2 regions of the Streptomyces sp. NPDC056296 genome follow, and region 2 is predicted to be linked to the other one. Evidence: riboswitches for the same ligand, from Rfam matches in the RefSeq annotation. Region 2 holds a riboswitch; the other holds the start of a gene.
What was found. Region 2 has a riboswitch for S-adenosylmethionine ahead of thrC (threonine synthase). Riboswitches for the same ligand answer to the same signal wherever they lie in the genome.

Region 1 (7,436 bases), on a different contig from region 2:
TGGGGGCGCAACGGGTGGAGACGGTACGGGGCATGGGCTACCGGCTGCCGGGCTGACGCACTCGGCGCACTGGCGGGCCGACCGGCTTTTGTGTGAAGTTTCCTTCATGTCGGACTCATTGAGGGCTCACCGCCAAGGAGAACCCTCGATGACGTGACGTTGAACCTCCGCCTAGCGGCGGCCCTCTGCGTGGCGCTGTCCCTGTGCGCGCTGCTGGCGGTACCCGCCAACTTCCCCGCCCTCGGCGGCGACGCGCGCCTCACCCTCGCCGTGTTCGCGCTGGCCACCTGCGCCTGGATCGGTACGCCGATCGACGACACGTACATCGCGCTGGGCGCCGGACTCGCGCTGACCGCGACCGGCGTCATCAGCAGCGACACCCTCTTCGGCACCCTCGGTGACGACACGGTGTGGCTGCTGATCTGCGCCTTCGTGCTGGCGGCGGCGGTGGCCCGGACCGGGCTCGCGGGGCGGGCGGCGGCGTTCCTGGTCGGCGGGGCGCGCAGCGTACGGCAGTTGGTCCATCTGACGACGGCCGCGCTGGTCGTGACGGCGTTCGCGGTGCCGGCCACGTCGGGCCGGGCGGCGCTGGCGCTGCCGGTGTTCCTGGCCCTCGCCAAGGCACTCGCCGACCGGAAGCGACTGGTGGTGATGCTGGCGCTGCTGTTCCCGACCGTGATCCTGCTGTCGGCGGTGGCGACGCTGATCGGCGCGGGCGCGCATCTGATCACGGTGTCGGTGCTGTGGGAGGCGACCGGGGACCGGATCGGCTTCACCCAGTGGCTGCTGCTCGGCCTGCCGCTGGCGGTGACCTCCTCCCATCTGGCCGCCGAGACGGTCCTGCTGACGACGACTCGGCGCGCGGACCGCAAGGGCCCGGTCCGTATCACCGCCGAGGAGATACAGCGGCACACCGAGAGCCCGGTCACCGGGCCCTGGACGCAGGCGGAGAAGCGCTGCGCCGCGCTGCTGGCCACGGTGGTGACCCTGTGGTGCAGCGAGCCCCTGCACCATGTGTCGCCCGCGGTGGTGGCGCTGATCGGCGCGGTCGTCGCCTCCTCCCCCGCGCTCGGCACCGTACGGCTCAAGGACGCGCTGAAGACCGTGCCCTGGTCGCTGCTGCTGTTCATGGCGGCGACCATGGCGATGGGCGTCGCGCTCGCCGACTCCGGTGCCGCGAAGTGGCTGGTGTCGGGGCTGCCCGCGCACGTCGCACCGGCCGTCTTCCTCGGGGTCGTGGTGGCGGTGAGCACGGCGGCCCACCTGGTCCTCCAGTCCCGCTCGGCCCGCTCCTCCGTCCTGGTCCCGCTGGTGATCGCCGCGGCCGTGGGCGCCGGGGTCAACCCGGTCGCCGCCGCGCTCGCGTCCACCGCCGCCGCCGGTTTCTGCCACACGCTCCCGGCCTCCGCCAAGCCGGTCACGCTCTTCTCCGACATCCCCGGCACCCCCACCTACACCCCGCGCGACCTGCTGCGGCTGTCCGCCGTCCTGGCACCGCTGACCGCCGCCCTCGTGCTGTTCTTCGCCGCCGCCGTCTGGCCGCTGCTCGGCGTACCCGTGACCCGTTGAAGGAGCCCTCCATGTCCGCCATGCCCTCCGTGCCCGCCGTGCCCTCGCTGCTGAACCGTGTCGTCGTGGCCCCCAGCGGCTTCAAGGAGTCCCTGTCCGCGCAGGCCGCCGCCGACGCCATCGCGGAGGGTGTCCGCCGGGTCCTGCCGGACGCCGAGATCGACCGCATCCCGCTGGTGGACGGCGGCGAGGGCACGGCCGTCGCGCTGGCCGCCGCGACCGGCGGGCGGCTGGTCGCGCTGGCCGCCACCGGCCCGGTCGGCGAACCCGTCGGCACCCACTTCGCGCTGCTCGGCGCCCGGGACACGGCGGTGGTGGAGATGGCGGCCGTAGCGGGCCTCTCCCTTGTCCCCCGCGCTCTGCGCGACCCGGGCGCCACGACGACGTACGGCGTCGGCGAGCTGATCCGCGCCGCGCTGGACACCGGGGTGCGGCGCGTCCTGGTCGGCTGCGGCGACTCGGGCACGTCGGACGGGGGCGCGGGCGCGCTCCAGGCGCTCGGGGCCCGGCTGCTGGACGCGGACGGCTTCGAACTCCCGCACGGTGGACGGGAGCTGAGCCGCCTCGCCCGCATCGACCCGTCCGGTCTGGACGCCCGGTTGAAGGACACCGAGCTGCTCGTCGCCTGCAACCCGTTCAACGTGCTGTGCGGCGAGCGAGGCGTGGCCCGGGTGTTCGGCCCGCAGAAGGGGGCGACGCCCGCGCAGGTCGAGGAGTTGTCGGCCGGCCTGGAGAACTGGGCACGCGTCCTCACCCGGGACCTCGGTGTCATCGGCACGGACCTGCGGGGCGGCCCCGGCACCGGCGCCTCCGGCGGGCTGGGCGCCGGGCTGGCCGCGGTCGGCGGACGGCTGCTCCCCCGCTTCGACGTGCTGCTCGACCACCTCGACCTGGACGCCCGTCTCGCCCGCGCCGACCTGGTGCTCACCGCCGAGGGCGCCCTGGACCACCAGACGCCGCGCGGCAAGGTCCCGGCCGAAGTGGCCCGCCGCGCCAAGCTCTACGGCCGTCCCGTCCTCGCCCTGGCCGGCACGCTCGGCGAGGGCGCGCACGAGGTGCCGGGGGTGGACGCCTTCCACGGCATCATGCCGGCGCCGATGGCCCTGGCGGACGCGCTGCTGCGCGCCGCCGAACTCCTCACGGACGCCACGGAGCGGGCGCTGCGGATGATCCTGCTGGGGTCGCGGCTGCCGGGTCAGGCGGCGGTGTCGGCGGGGGCAGTGCCGGCGGCGGTGTCGGCGGCGGACGTGTCGGGGACGCAACGCCCGTCCTCGGTCCGGTAGTTCCACCGCGCGCCGTCGTTCACCAGCTCCTTGACGGCGTTCACGAACCGCTCGACGTGCTCCTCCGGGGTGCCCGCGCCGAAGCTCACGCGGATGGCGTTGAGGGACTTCTCGCCGGGCGCCGCCTCGGGGGCGCCGCACTCGCCCTGCGCCTGCGGGTCGCTGCCGAGCAGGGTGCGCACCAGCGGGTGGGCGCAGAACAGGCCGTCGCGCACCCCGATGCCGTACTCGGCGGAGAGGGCGGCGGCGAAGTGGGAGCTGTTCCAGCCCTCGACGACGAAGGAGAGCACGCCGACGCGCGGGGCGTCGTCGCCGAAGAGGGAGAGGATCCGCACCTGGGGCACCTCGGCGAGCCCGTCCCGCACCTTGCCGATCAGGTGCTCCTCGCGCGCGACCAGCGTGTCGAACCCGGCCTCGGTGAGGGCCTTGCAGGCGGAGGCGATCGAGTAGGCGCCGATGACGTTGGGCGACCCGGCCTCGTGCCGCGCGGCGCTGTCGTGCCACTCCACGTCCACGCCGCCGTCGGCGCGCCGGGTGACCCTGCGGCTGGCGCCGCCGCCCGCGAGGTACGGCTCGGCCTCGCGCAGCCAGTCGGCCCGGCCGGCCAGCACGCCGGCGCCGAAGGGGGCGTACAGCTTGTGCCCGGAGAAGGCGACCCAGTCGACGTCCAGGTCGGCCACGGAGACGGGGTGGTGCGGGGCGAGCTGGGCGGCGTCGAGCACGATCCGGGCGCCGTGGGCGTGCGCGGCGGCGGCCAGTTCCCGCACCGGCCACAGCTCGCCGGTGACGTTGGAGGCGCCGGTGACGCAGACCAGGGCGGGCCCGTACGGCTCGCGGGCGGCGAGGGCGCGCTCCAGGGTCTCGACGGCCTGTGCGGGGGTGCGCGGGGCGTCGAGGTAGGTCACGTCCGCGTCGCGCCAGGGCAGCAGCGAGGCGTGGTGCTCGGTCTCGAAGACGAAGACCCGACAGCCGGCGGGCAGCGCGGCGGCGAGCAGGTTGAGGGAGTCGGTGGTGGACCGGGTGAAGACCACCTGGTCCCCTTCCCGGCATCCGAGGAACCCGGCGACGGTCTCCCGGGCGTTCTCGAACAGGTCGGTCGACAGCTGCGACAGGTACCCGGCCCCGCGGTGCACGCTGCCGTAGTACGGGGCGTAGGCCGCCACGTCGTCCCAGACCCGCTGGAGCGCGGGCGCGCTGGCGGCGTAGTCGAGCGCGGCGTAGGTGACCTCTCCGCCGGTGACGAGCGGGACGGTGACGTCCCGGCCGAGAACGGGCAGCGGGATGGCGACAGCGGTGGGTACGGACATGGCGGACTCCCGTGAGGACCAGCGCGAGGAAACGCGCTGTTAAAGAGAAGAAAAGAGGTGTGCGGAGGCGGGGCTCTGCGGCCCTATCGCATTCGCTGGTTCACAGGAGACTCCCTCGGACGACCCAGGACCCCTGGTTCCGCGAGGGGTCCGCGCTTGCCGTGAACCTTGCTGTCCACGACCTGGTCTTCACCCGGGGCACCCCGCCACGGACGGAGGGTTGCCGGACAGTCGGCCGGGGCCTCATGACTGTCACTCATGACCTGCTGAAAAACTTATGGGAAGTGATCGGCGTCCCGCAACCCGAGTCCGGATCGCGGGACGCACGTCACACCACGGGACCGGAGCGCTACGCGTGGCTCGCGGCCACCCAGCGCTCCAGGACGCGCTTGGCGGCGCCCGAGTCGATCGCCTCGGCCGCCCGGTCCATCCCGGCCCGGATCTGCTCGGTCAACGGCCCGTCGCCGGGCTCCAGGGCGACCAGCGCCGCCGCCGAGTTCAGCAGCACCGCGTCCCGCACGGGGCCCGTCTCGCCGGCCAGCAGGCGGCGGGCGACGTCGGCGTTGTAGGAGGCGTCGGCGCCGCGCAGCGCCTCGACCGGCACGAGTTCGAGGCCGACGTCCCGCGGGTCGAAGGTCTCCTCGGTCACCCGGCCGTCCCGCACGACCCACACCCGGGAGGTGGCCGTCGTGGTCAGCTCGTCGAGGCCGTCGTCGCCCCGGAAGACCAGGGACGAGTGGCCGCGCTCGGCGAAGACTCCGGCGATGATCGGCGCCATCCGGGCGTGGGCGACCCCGATCGCCTGGGACTTCACCTTGGCGGGGTTGGTCAGCGGGCCCAGGAAGTTGAACACCGTGCGGATACCCAGCTGACCGCGCGCCGCCGCCACATGGCGCAGCGACGGGTGGAACTTCACGGCGAAGCAGAAGGTGATGCCGGCCTCCTCGGCGACCTCCGCCACCCGCTTCGGCGTCAGCTCCAGATTGACCCCGAGCTTCTCCAGGACGTCGGAGGCCCCGGACGCCGAGGAGGCGGCCCGGTTGCCGTGCTTGACGACCTTCGCGCCCGTGCCGGCCACGACGATCGCCGACATGGTGGAGATGTTGACCGTCTTGGCGCCGTCGCCGCCGGTACCGACGATGTCGACCGTCTCCCCCGGCACCTCGATCACGTTGGCGTGGGCGTACATGGTGCGGACGAGACCGGAGATCTCCTCGACCGTCTCCCCCTTGAACCTGAGGCCCACCGCGAAGCCGGCGATCTGCGCGTCGGTCGCCTCGCCGCGCATGATCACGTCCAGCGCCCAGGCGGTCTCGTCGGCGGTCAGGTCCCGGCCGTCCGCCAGTCCGTTCAGCAGGGCGGGCCAGGAGCGGCCCGCCGCGGTGTCGCCTCCAGCGGGGGTCAAAGCGCTCATGAGCCGCTCCTGAATCGTGTGTATGGCGGAAAGAAGGTGTGCTCCCACCCTATCCAGCCCCGGGCACGGCGAAGGGCCCCGTCCGCGGAACGGACGGGGCCCTTCGACCGTGGTGTGGCGACGCTGGAGGGTCAGTGGTGGCCGTGGCCGCTCGTGATCTCCTTGTACTCCTCGACGGTCGGCTTCGGAATCTGCGCTTCCTCGCCGTAGTACCCCTTGCTGAGCTTGGCGCGGAGCTTCTCCGTGCGCTTCACCTTGCGCCGGACGCCGTTCTCGTCGACCTCCGGGCCGATCTCGGCCGGCTTGTACTGCTCGTGCGCCGTGAGCGTGTGCAGCTGCTCCTGGCTGAGCGGCTCGTGCACCTCGATGAACTCACCGTGCGGCAGGCGCTTGATGATGCCCGACTCGCGGCCGTGCAGCACCTTGTCCTTGTCCCGGCGCTGGAGGCCGAGGCAGATCCGCTTGGTGACGATGAACGCGACGACCGGGCCGACGAAGAACGCGATGCGGACGAACCAGGTGATCGCGTTGATCGACAGATGGAAGTGCGTGGCCCAGATGTCGTTGCCGCCACCGACCAGCAGCACCATGTACCAGGTGATCCAGGCGACACCGAAGGCCGTACGGGTCGGGGCGTTGCGCGGGCGGTCCAGGATGTGGTGCTCGCGCTTGTCGCCGGTGACCCAGGACTCGATGAACGGGTACACCGCGATCGCCGCCAGGACCAGCGGGAAGATGACCAGCGGAACGAACACGCCCAGGACGAGCGTGTGGCCCCAGAAGTTGATCTCCCAGCCGGGCATCACACGGATCAGGCCCTCGGAGAAGCCCATGTACCAGTCGGGCTGGGCGCCCGTGCCCACCATGTCCGGCCGATAGGGGCCGATGGCCCAGATCGGGTTGATCGTGGCGATGGCCGAGACGGCGGCGATCACACCGAAGACCAGGAAGAAGAAGCCTCCGGCCTTGGCCATGTACACCGGCAGCAGCGGCATGCCGACGACGTTCTTGTTGGTCTTGCCGGGACCCGCGAACTGCGTGTGCTTGTGGTAGAAGACCAGGATCAGGTGGGCGACCACCAGGCCGAGCATGATGCCCGGCAGCAGCAGGATGTGGATCGAGTAGAACCGGGCCACGAAGTCGTGGCCGGGGAACTCCCCGCCGAAGAGGAAGAACGAGATGTACGTGCCGACGATCGGCACGGACAGGATCGCGCCCTCCATGAAGCGGATACCGGTGCCCGAGAGCAGGTCGTCCGGGAGCGAGTAACCGGTGAAGCCGGTGAACATGCCGAGGACGAACAGCAGGAAACCGAACAGCCAGTTGACCTCACGCGGCTTGCGGAACGCGCCGGTGAAGAAGACGCGCATCATGTGCACGAACATGCCGGCGAGGAAGATCAGCGCCGCCCAGTGGTGGATCTGCCGGATGAGCAGACCACCGCGGACGTCGAAGCTGATCTCCAGCGTGGAGGCGTACGCCTCACTCATCAGCTGGCCCTGCAGCGGCACGTACGAGCCGTGGTACGCGACCTCGTTCATCGAGGGGTGGAAGAACAGCGTCAGGTACACACCCGTGAGGATGATGATGATGAAGCTGTAGAGGCAGATCTCACCCAGCATGAACGACCAGTGGTCGGGGAAGATCTTGCGCATGTTGGCCTTGGCCAGGGAGTAGATCCCCAGCCGGCCGTCGGCCCAGTCGGCGACGCGCTCGCCGGCCGGTGCCTTCCCGCGAGAGCGGGGGGCTTCGTTCGCTGTAGTGCTCATCCGCGCTCCCAGAAGGCAGGACCGACGGGCTCTTCGAAGTCGCCGAGCGCTTCGAGGTAACCCTCGTCGTTCACGCCGATGCGCAGCTGCGGCA
Region 2 (7,436 bases):
GCGGATGGAGACGGCTCCGGGAAACGCCCGAGGGCGGCACCCCCTGCCGGAACAGGGGGTGCCGCCCTCGGTGTGAAGGACGGTGATCGACCGGGGTCGATCAGAAGTCCATGTCACCGCCCGGCATGCCGCCCGGAGCGCCGCCAGCGGCGGCCTTCTCCGGCTTGTCGGCGATGACGGCCTCGGTGGTGAGGAACAGCGCGGCGATGGAGGCGGCGTTCTGCAGGGCAGAGCGGGTCACCTTCGCCGGGTCGATGATGCCTTCGGCGATCATGTCGACGTACTCACCGGACGCGGCGTTGAGGCCGTGGCCGACGGTCAGGTTGCGGACCTTCTCCACGACGACGCCGCCCTCGAGACCACCGTTGACGGCGATCTGCTTCAGCGGGGCCTCCAGGGCGAGCTTCACGGCGTTGGCGCCGGTCGCCTCGTCACCCGAGAGCTCCAGCTTCTCGAAGACCTGGGAGGCCTGGAGCAGGGCCACGCCGCCACCGGCGACGATGCCCTCCTCGACGGCCGCCTTCGCGTTGCGAACGGCGTCCTCGATGCGGTGCTTGCGCTCCTTGAGCTCGACCTCGGTGGCGGCACCGGCCTTGATGACGGCCACGCCGCCGGCCAGCTTCGCCAGGCGCTCCTGGAGCTTCTCGCGGTCGTAGTCCGAGTCGCTGTTCTCGATCTCGGCGCGGATCTGGTTGACCCGGCCCTGGACCTGGTCGGCCGAGCCGGCGCCGTCCACGATCGTGGTCTCGTCCTTGGTGATGACGACCTTGCGCGCGCTGCCCAGGAGGTCGAGCGTGGCGTTCTCGAGCTTGAGGCCGACCTCCTCGGAGATGACCTCACCACCCGTGAGGATGCCGATGTCCTGGAGCATCGCCTTGCGGCGGTCGCCGAAGCCCGGGGCCTTGACGGCGACGGACTTGAAGGTGCCGCGGATCTTGTTGACGACCAGGGTCGACAGGGCCTCGCCCTCGACGTCCTCGGCGATGATCAGCAGCGGCTTGCCCGACTGCATGACCTTCTCCAGGAGCGGCAGCAGGTCCTTGACGTTGCCGATCTTGGAGTTGGCGATCAGGATGTACGGGTCGTCGAGCGACGCCTCCATACGCTCCATGTCGGTGGCGAAGTACGCCGAGATGTAGCCCTTGTCGAAGCGCATACCCTCGGTGAGCTCCAGCTCCAGACCGAAGGTCTGGGACTCCTCGACGGTGATGACGCCTTCCTTGCCGACCTTGTCCATGGCCTCGGCGATGAGCTCGCCGATCTGGGTGTCGGCGGCGGAGATGGAGGCCGTGGAGGCGATCTGCTCCTTGGTCTCGACGTCCTTCGCCTGCTCGAGGAGGGCGGCGGAGACGGCCTCGACGGCCTTCTCGATACCGCGCTTCAGGGCCATCGGGTTGGCACCGGCGGCGACGTTGCGCAGGCCTTCCTTGACCAGGGCCTGGGCGAGAACGGTCGCGGTGGTCGTACCGTCACCGGCGACGTCGTCCGTCTTCTTGGCGACTTCCTTGACCAGCTCGGCGCCGATCTTCTCGTACGGGTCCTCGAGCTCGATCTCCTTGGCGATGGAGACACCATCGTTGGTGATCGTGGGGGCGCCCCACTTCTTCTCGAGGACGACGTTGCGGCCCTTGGGGCCGAGCGTCACCTTGACGGCGTCCGCGAGCTGGTTCATGCCGCGCTCGAGGCCGCGCCGTGCCTCCTCGTCGAACGCGATGATCTTGGCCATGTGAAGTGGTCCCTCCAGGACTGGGGGTGATTCCTTCGGACCGCGCCCGCGCCCGCGACGGACGGCTCGCCGGCCTGGCGGTTCCTTCCCCACCCGGCCCGCGGACCTCACCGACTCGGTCCTTCGTTGTCACTCTCACCTTCAGAGTGCTAACGCAATGATTAGCACTCGCCCCTGCCGAGTGCAAGCGCCTCTCGGGGATCGGTGCGGGTTCCGGGCAGACCGAAGGGCCCGCACCCCATGGGGTGCGGGCCCTTCGGAGAAGACCGCTGACTTGCCGTGGTCGCGCGTCTCAGGCGCTGAGGCGAACCATGTCGGCCTGCGGGCCCTTCTGACCCTGCGAGATCTCGAACTCGACCCGCTGGCCTTCTTCGAGGGTGCGGTAGCCGTCCATCTGAATCGCGCTGTAGTGGACGAAAACATCCGCACCACCGTCGACCGCGATGAAGCCGTACCCCTTCTCCGCGTTGAACCACTTGACGGTGCCCTGAGCCATGCCTAACTCCCCTATTACTGGCCCTTGCACAGATCCGCACTTCGCGGACCCGGGTCAGACCTCACCCCCCACGACTGGGGGCGTGCGCCGGAACGCGTCGACCGCGGCTGAATGTACTTGTCCAACTGCCCTCTGCAACAGGTCAGTCGGACGAGAAATCTGGACGCGCTCGGTCCGGAATGTGGCGAGAATTCGCCTGAATTCGGGTCAAGTTGGGTTCCACAAAGGGAACAAAAGCCGCGAAATACGCCCACATTTTGGCTATTTCTTGTCGGGCGGGCGGCAGGAAGTCGAAGTTCCCGATCTCTCGATCGGGAGCGCGTTCCCCAACTCTACCGCGCTCAATCACATGGAATTGCCCCCTCCGTTTCTCTTACGGAGAGGGCAATTCGTACTACGACGCGTATCAGCCGCCGGCGACCGCCGGGATGATGGAGACGCCGACGCCGTCCGGGGTCGCGGTCTGAAGGCCCTGCTCGAAGCGGACGTCGTCGTCGTTGACGTAGACGTTGACGAAGCGACGCAGCTTGCCCTGGTCGTCCAGGACACGGGCGGCGATACCGGTGTGGTTCTTCTCCAGGTCGGCGATGACCTCACCGAGGTTCGCGCCGTCGGCGGCGACCTCGGCCTTGCCGCCGGTGTAGGTGCGCAGGATGGTCGGGATGCGAACGGTCACGCTCATGCGAGGCCAGCCTCTCGGAAGGAGTCCAGGTTCGGGCGGATGGTGGCGGTGAGGCCGGTGCCGGCCACCGCGTCGAGGGTCTTCAGACCGTCGCCGGTGTTGAGGACGACGGTGGTGAGAGACGGGTCCAGGACGCCGTCCTCGATCAGCTTCTTCGTGACGCCGACCGTCACGCCGCCCGCCGTCTCCGCGAAGATGCCCTCCGTGCGGGCCAGCAGCTTGATCGCGTCCACGACCTGCTCGTCGTTCACGTCCTCCACGGCGCCACCGGTGCGGCGCGCGATGTCGAGGACGTAGGGGCCGTCGGCCGGGTTGCCGATCGCCAGGGACTTGGCGATGGTGTCCGGCTTCTGGGGGCGTACGACGTCCTGGCCGGCCTTGTACGCGGTGGACACCGGCGAGCAGCCCTCGGCCTGGGCGCCGAAGATCTTGTACGGCTTGTCCTCGACCAGACCGAGCTTGATCAGCTCCTGCAGACCCTTGTCGATCTTCGTGAGCTGGGAGCCGGAGGCGATCGGCACGACGAGCTGGTCGGGCAGCCGCCAGCCGAGCTGCTCGCAGATCTCGTACGCGAGGGTCTTGGAGCCCTCCGCGTAGTACGGCCGCAGGTTGACGTTGACGAAGCCCCAGCCCTCGCCGGCCGGGTCGCCGATCAGCTCGGAGCAGAAGCGGTTCACGTCGTCGTAGTTGCCCTGGATACCGACCAGCTCACCGCCGTACACGGCGGCCATGACGACCTTGCCCTGCTCCAGGTCGTGCGGGATGAACACGCAGGAGCGGAAGCCGGCGCGGGCGGCGGCGGCGCCGACGGCGCCCGCGAGGTTGCCGGTGGAGGAGCAGGAGAGGGTGGTGAAGCCGAAGGCGCGGGCGGCCTCGATGGCCTGTGCGACGACGCGGTCCTTGAAGGAGTGCGTCGGGTTGCCGGAGTCGTCCTTGACGTACAGACCGCCGGTGATGCCCAGCTCGCGGGCCAGGTTGTCGGCCTTGACCAGCTTGGTCCAGCCCGGGTTGATGTTCGGCTTGTCGGCCACGTCGGCGGGGACGGGCAGCAGCGGGGCGTAACGCCAGATGTTCGCGGGGCCCGCTTCGATCCGCTTGCGGAGTTCCTCGGTGTCGTACGCCGAGAAGTCGTAGGCGATCTCCAGCGGGCCGAAACACTCCTCGCAGGCGAAGACCGGGCCGAGGGGCACGCGGTGACCGCACTCGCGGCAGGTGAGCGCCGCGGCGGGACCCAGGTCGACCGGGGAGGCGGCGGAGGGGGTGGAAGCGGTGGTGTCGGTGGTGCTTTCGACAGTCTTCACAGCCATGTGAGGCGAGGCCCTTTCTCCTCATCTTCCTCACGACGCATCTCGCCGTGAGACGGATTTGGCACCTTCCCTAGCCGGGAGCCTCGCCACGTCCGCGTGACAAGAACCGACTGGAGGGTTGCCGGGGCTTCAACGGGCCGTATCCCTCTGCCCCTCTGGATGAGCGGTCTTCAGTTGTTGTTCGCGCGGCGACCCCGGCATGCGATGGTCACCCGCGTTGTTCAAGACTGTAACCGACGGCCATGGCTGTCGAGATAGTCGTCCGAACCGCGAGATGGATCACAGAAGGAGCCGGAGACCGTGCTGGAAGAAGTCGAGCGCTGGCTGAGCGCACGCTCCTGGTCCGTGGCGGACCGGCCGATCCAGCAGCTCATGGCCGCCAAGCACGCCACCGGGCAGTCGGTCAGCGTGGTGCTCCCCGCCCTCGACGAGGAGGCGACCGTCGGCGGCATCGTCTCGGTGATCCGGCGGGAGCTGATGGAGCGGGTGCCGCTCGTGGACGAGCTGGTGGTCGTGGACTCCGGGTCCAGGGACGGTACGTCGGCGGTGGCCGCGGCGGCGGGCGCCCGGGTCGTGCACCGCGACGCGATCCTCCCCCGCGTCCCGGCCGTGCCGGGCAAGGGCGAGGTGCTGTGGCGCTCGCTGCTGGTGACCGGCGGCGACATCGTCTGCTTCGTCGACGCGGACCTGCGCGAGTTCTCGGCCGACTTCGTCTCCGGGATCGTCGGCCCGCTGCTCACCGAGCCGGACGTGCACCTCGTGAAGGCCATGTACGACCGGCCCCTCGGCGCCGCTCCCGGCCAGGGCGGCCGGGTCACGGAACTCATGGCCCGTCCGCTGCTCAACATGCACTGGCCGCGGCTGGCCGGCTTCGTCCAGCCGCTCGGCGGCGAGTACGCGGCCCGCCGCTCCCTCCTCGAACAGCTCCCTTTCCCCGTCGGCTACGGAGTCGAACTGGGCATGCTGGTCGACGCCCTGCACCTGGTGGGCCTGGACGCCCTCGCACAGGTCGACGTCGGCGTCCGCAGGCACCGGCACCAGGACGGCCAGGCACTGGGCCGGATGTCCGCCGCGATCTACCGCACCGCCCAGCTCCGGCTGGCCCGCGGCCACCTGGTCCGGCCGTCCCTCACCCAGTTCGAGCGGGGCACCGACGGCTTCGAGCCACGCACGTACTCCGTGGACACCGAGGAACGGCCCCCCATGACGGAGATCGCGGAGTACGCGGCCCGGAAGGTGGCGTGAACACCGGAAACGTACGTTTGAGCGTTTCGCGGCCGGGCTAGGTTGAGGCGTATGGCTTCAAGCTTCGGTGCTGCTCAGGTACTGGTCGCCTCCAACCGGGGGCCCGTCTCGTACGAGGTGCGGGAGGACGGTTCGCTGCACGCCAAACGCGGCGGTGGCGGACTGGTCTCCGGACTGTCGGCCATCGGGCCGGACGCGGGGGCGCTGTGGGTGTGCTCCGCGCTCGGCGACGGCGACCGCGAGGCGGTACGGCGCGGGGCCGGCGAGGACGGCGTACGGATGCTGGACGTACCGGCCGACGTGCACGCGGACGCGTACAACGGCATCGCCAACTCCGTGCTCTGGTTCGTGCACCACATGCTCTACCAGACGCCGCTGGAGCCGGTCTTCGACGCGGAGTTCCGGCGGCAGTGGGCCTCCTACGAGGCGTACAACCGGGCCTTCGCCGAGGCGCTGGCCGAGGAGGCGGCCGAGGGCGCGGTCGCGATCGTGCAGGACTACCACCTGACGCTGGTGCCGGGGATGCTGCGGGAGCTGCGGCCGGACCTCAGGATCGGGCACTTCTCGCACACGCCGTGGGCGCCGGTCGACTACTTCAGGCTGCTGCCGGACGACATCGCGGAGCAGGTGCTGCGGGGGATGCTGGGCGCCGACCGGCTCGGGTTCCTCACCCGCCGGTGGGCCGACGCGTTCACCGCGTGCTGCGACGCCGTGGTGGGCGGTGTCGCTGGCACCGAGATCGGCGTGCACGGGCTCGGGGCGGACGCGGAGTTCCTGCGGCAGCGGTCGCACGAGGCCGACGTGGACGAGCGGATGGCGGCGCTGCGGGCCGAGATCGGGGCGGCCCCTGACGGGAGCGCGCGCCGGACGATCGTGCGGGTGGACCGGACCGAGCTGTCGAAGAACATCGTGCGGGGGCTGCTGGCGTACCGGGAGTTGCTGGCCGGGCGGCCCGAGTGGCGCGAGCGGGTCGTGCACGTCGCCTTCGCCTACCCCTCGCGGCAGGACCTCGCCGTGTACCGGGACTACACGGCCGAGGTGCGGCGGGTGGCCGAGTCGATCAACGACGAGTTCGGGACGGCCGGGTGGACGCCGGTCGTGCTGCATGTGAAGGACGACTTCGCGCGGTCGCTGGCGGCGTACCGGCTGGCGGACGTGGCGCTGGTCAACCCCGTCCGGGACGGGATGAACCTCGTCGCCAAGGAGGTGCCGGTCGTCTCCGACGAGGGGTGCGTGCTGGTGCTGTCCCGGGAGGCTGGGGCGTACGAGGAGCTGGGCGAGGACGCGGTGGTGGTGAATCCGTACGACGTGTCGGGGACGGCGGAGGCGTTGCACGAGGCGTTGTCGGTCGGTGCCGGGGAGCGGGCGGAGCGGGCGAAGAGGTTGGCGGCGGCGGGGACGGCGTTGCCTCCGGCGCGGTGGTTTCTTGAGCAGTTGAGGGCGTTGCGGGGCTGAAGGGGGCGTTGCGGGGCCGAGGGGGCGTTGCGCTGCCCGGCGTGGCCGGGTGCCGCCTGCGCCCACCCGTGCCGCCCTAGGCGGCACGAATGCCCGCAGGCTGCGGCGGGGGGCGGGCGGCTGCTCGCAGGCTGCGGGGGCGTGGGCGGCTATGTGAGGCGCGTTGCCAAGGCTCGCAGGAGGTGCACCACGCCCTGCGGGCCGTCGACCACCACGTCCGCTCGTTTTCTCAGGTCCGGGACCTCGTCGCTGCCGCTGCAGACCAGGAGGCCGGGGGTGGCCTCCGTGCGGAGGGTGTCGACGGCCGTGAAGGCGGGGAGGTCGCCGAGGTCGTCGCCGGCGTAGAGGACGGCCCTCGCGTCCAGCTCGCGGACGTACTCCCGCAGGGCGGCGCCCTTGTCCATGCCGGGTGGGCGCAGTTCCAGGACCATGCGGCCCGGTTCGACGATCAGGCCGTGGCGGGCGGCGAGGTCGGTGAGGGGGGCGCGCAGGACGTCGAAGGCGGCCTGGGGGTCGGGGGCGCGG

Region 1: it holds a riboswitch for S-adenosylmethionine, as region 2 does, so the genes downstream of both, ACFCZF_RS27515 (aminotransferase class V-fold PLP-dependent enzyme) here and thrC (threonine synthase) in region 2, are expected to answer to the same signal.

What each region holds. Positions count from the first base shown of each region.
Region 1 covers NZ_JBHJRX010000041.1:57,055-64,490, forward strand. Annotated here, with positions in the region: gene ACFCZF_RS27500 (response regulator transcription factor) at 1-56, shown strand, start outside; gene ACFCZF_RS27505 (SLC13 family permease) at 154-1,569, shown strand; gene ACFCZF_RS27510 (glycerate kinase) at 1,617-2,852, shown strand; gene ACFCZF_RS27515 (aminotransferase class V-fold PLP-dependent enzyme) at 2,765-4,159, opposite strand; SAM riboswitch class IV at 4,307-4,423, opposite strand; gene trpD (anthranilate phosphoribosyltransferase) at 4,509-5,573, opposite strand; gene ACFCZF_RS27525 (cytochrome bc complex cytochrome b subunit) at 5,705-7,342, opposite strand; gene ACFCZF_RS27530 (Rieske 2Fe-2S domain-containing protein) at 7,339-7,436, opposite strand, start outside.
Region 2 covers NZ_JBHJRX010000018.1:66,328-73,763, forward strand. Annotated here, with positions in the region: gene groL (chaperonin GroEL) at 101-1,726, opposite strand; gene ACFCZF_RS15735 (cold-shock protein) at 2,019-2,222, opposite strand; gene ACFCZF_RS15740 (MoaD/ThiS family protein) at 2,629-2,904, opposite strand; gene thrC (threonine synthase) at 2,901-4,211, opposite strand; SAM riboswitch class I at 4,230-4,377, opposite strand; gene ACFCZF_RS15750 (glucosyl-3-phosphoglycerate synthase) at 4,512-5,456, shown strand; gene ACFCZF_RS15755 (trehalose-6-phosphate synthase) at 5,508-6,911, shown strand; gene otsB (trehalose-phosphatase) at 7,061-7,436, opposite strand, start outside.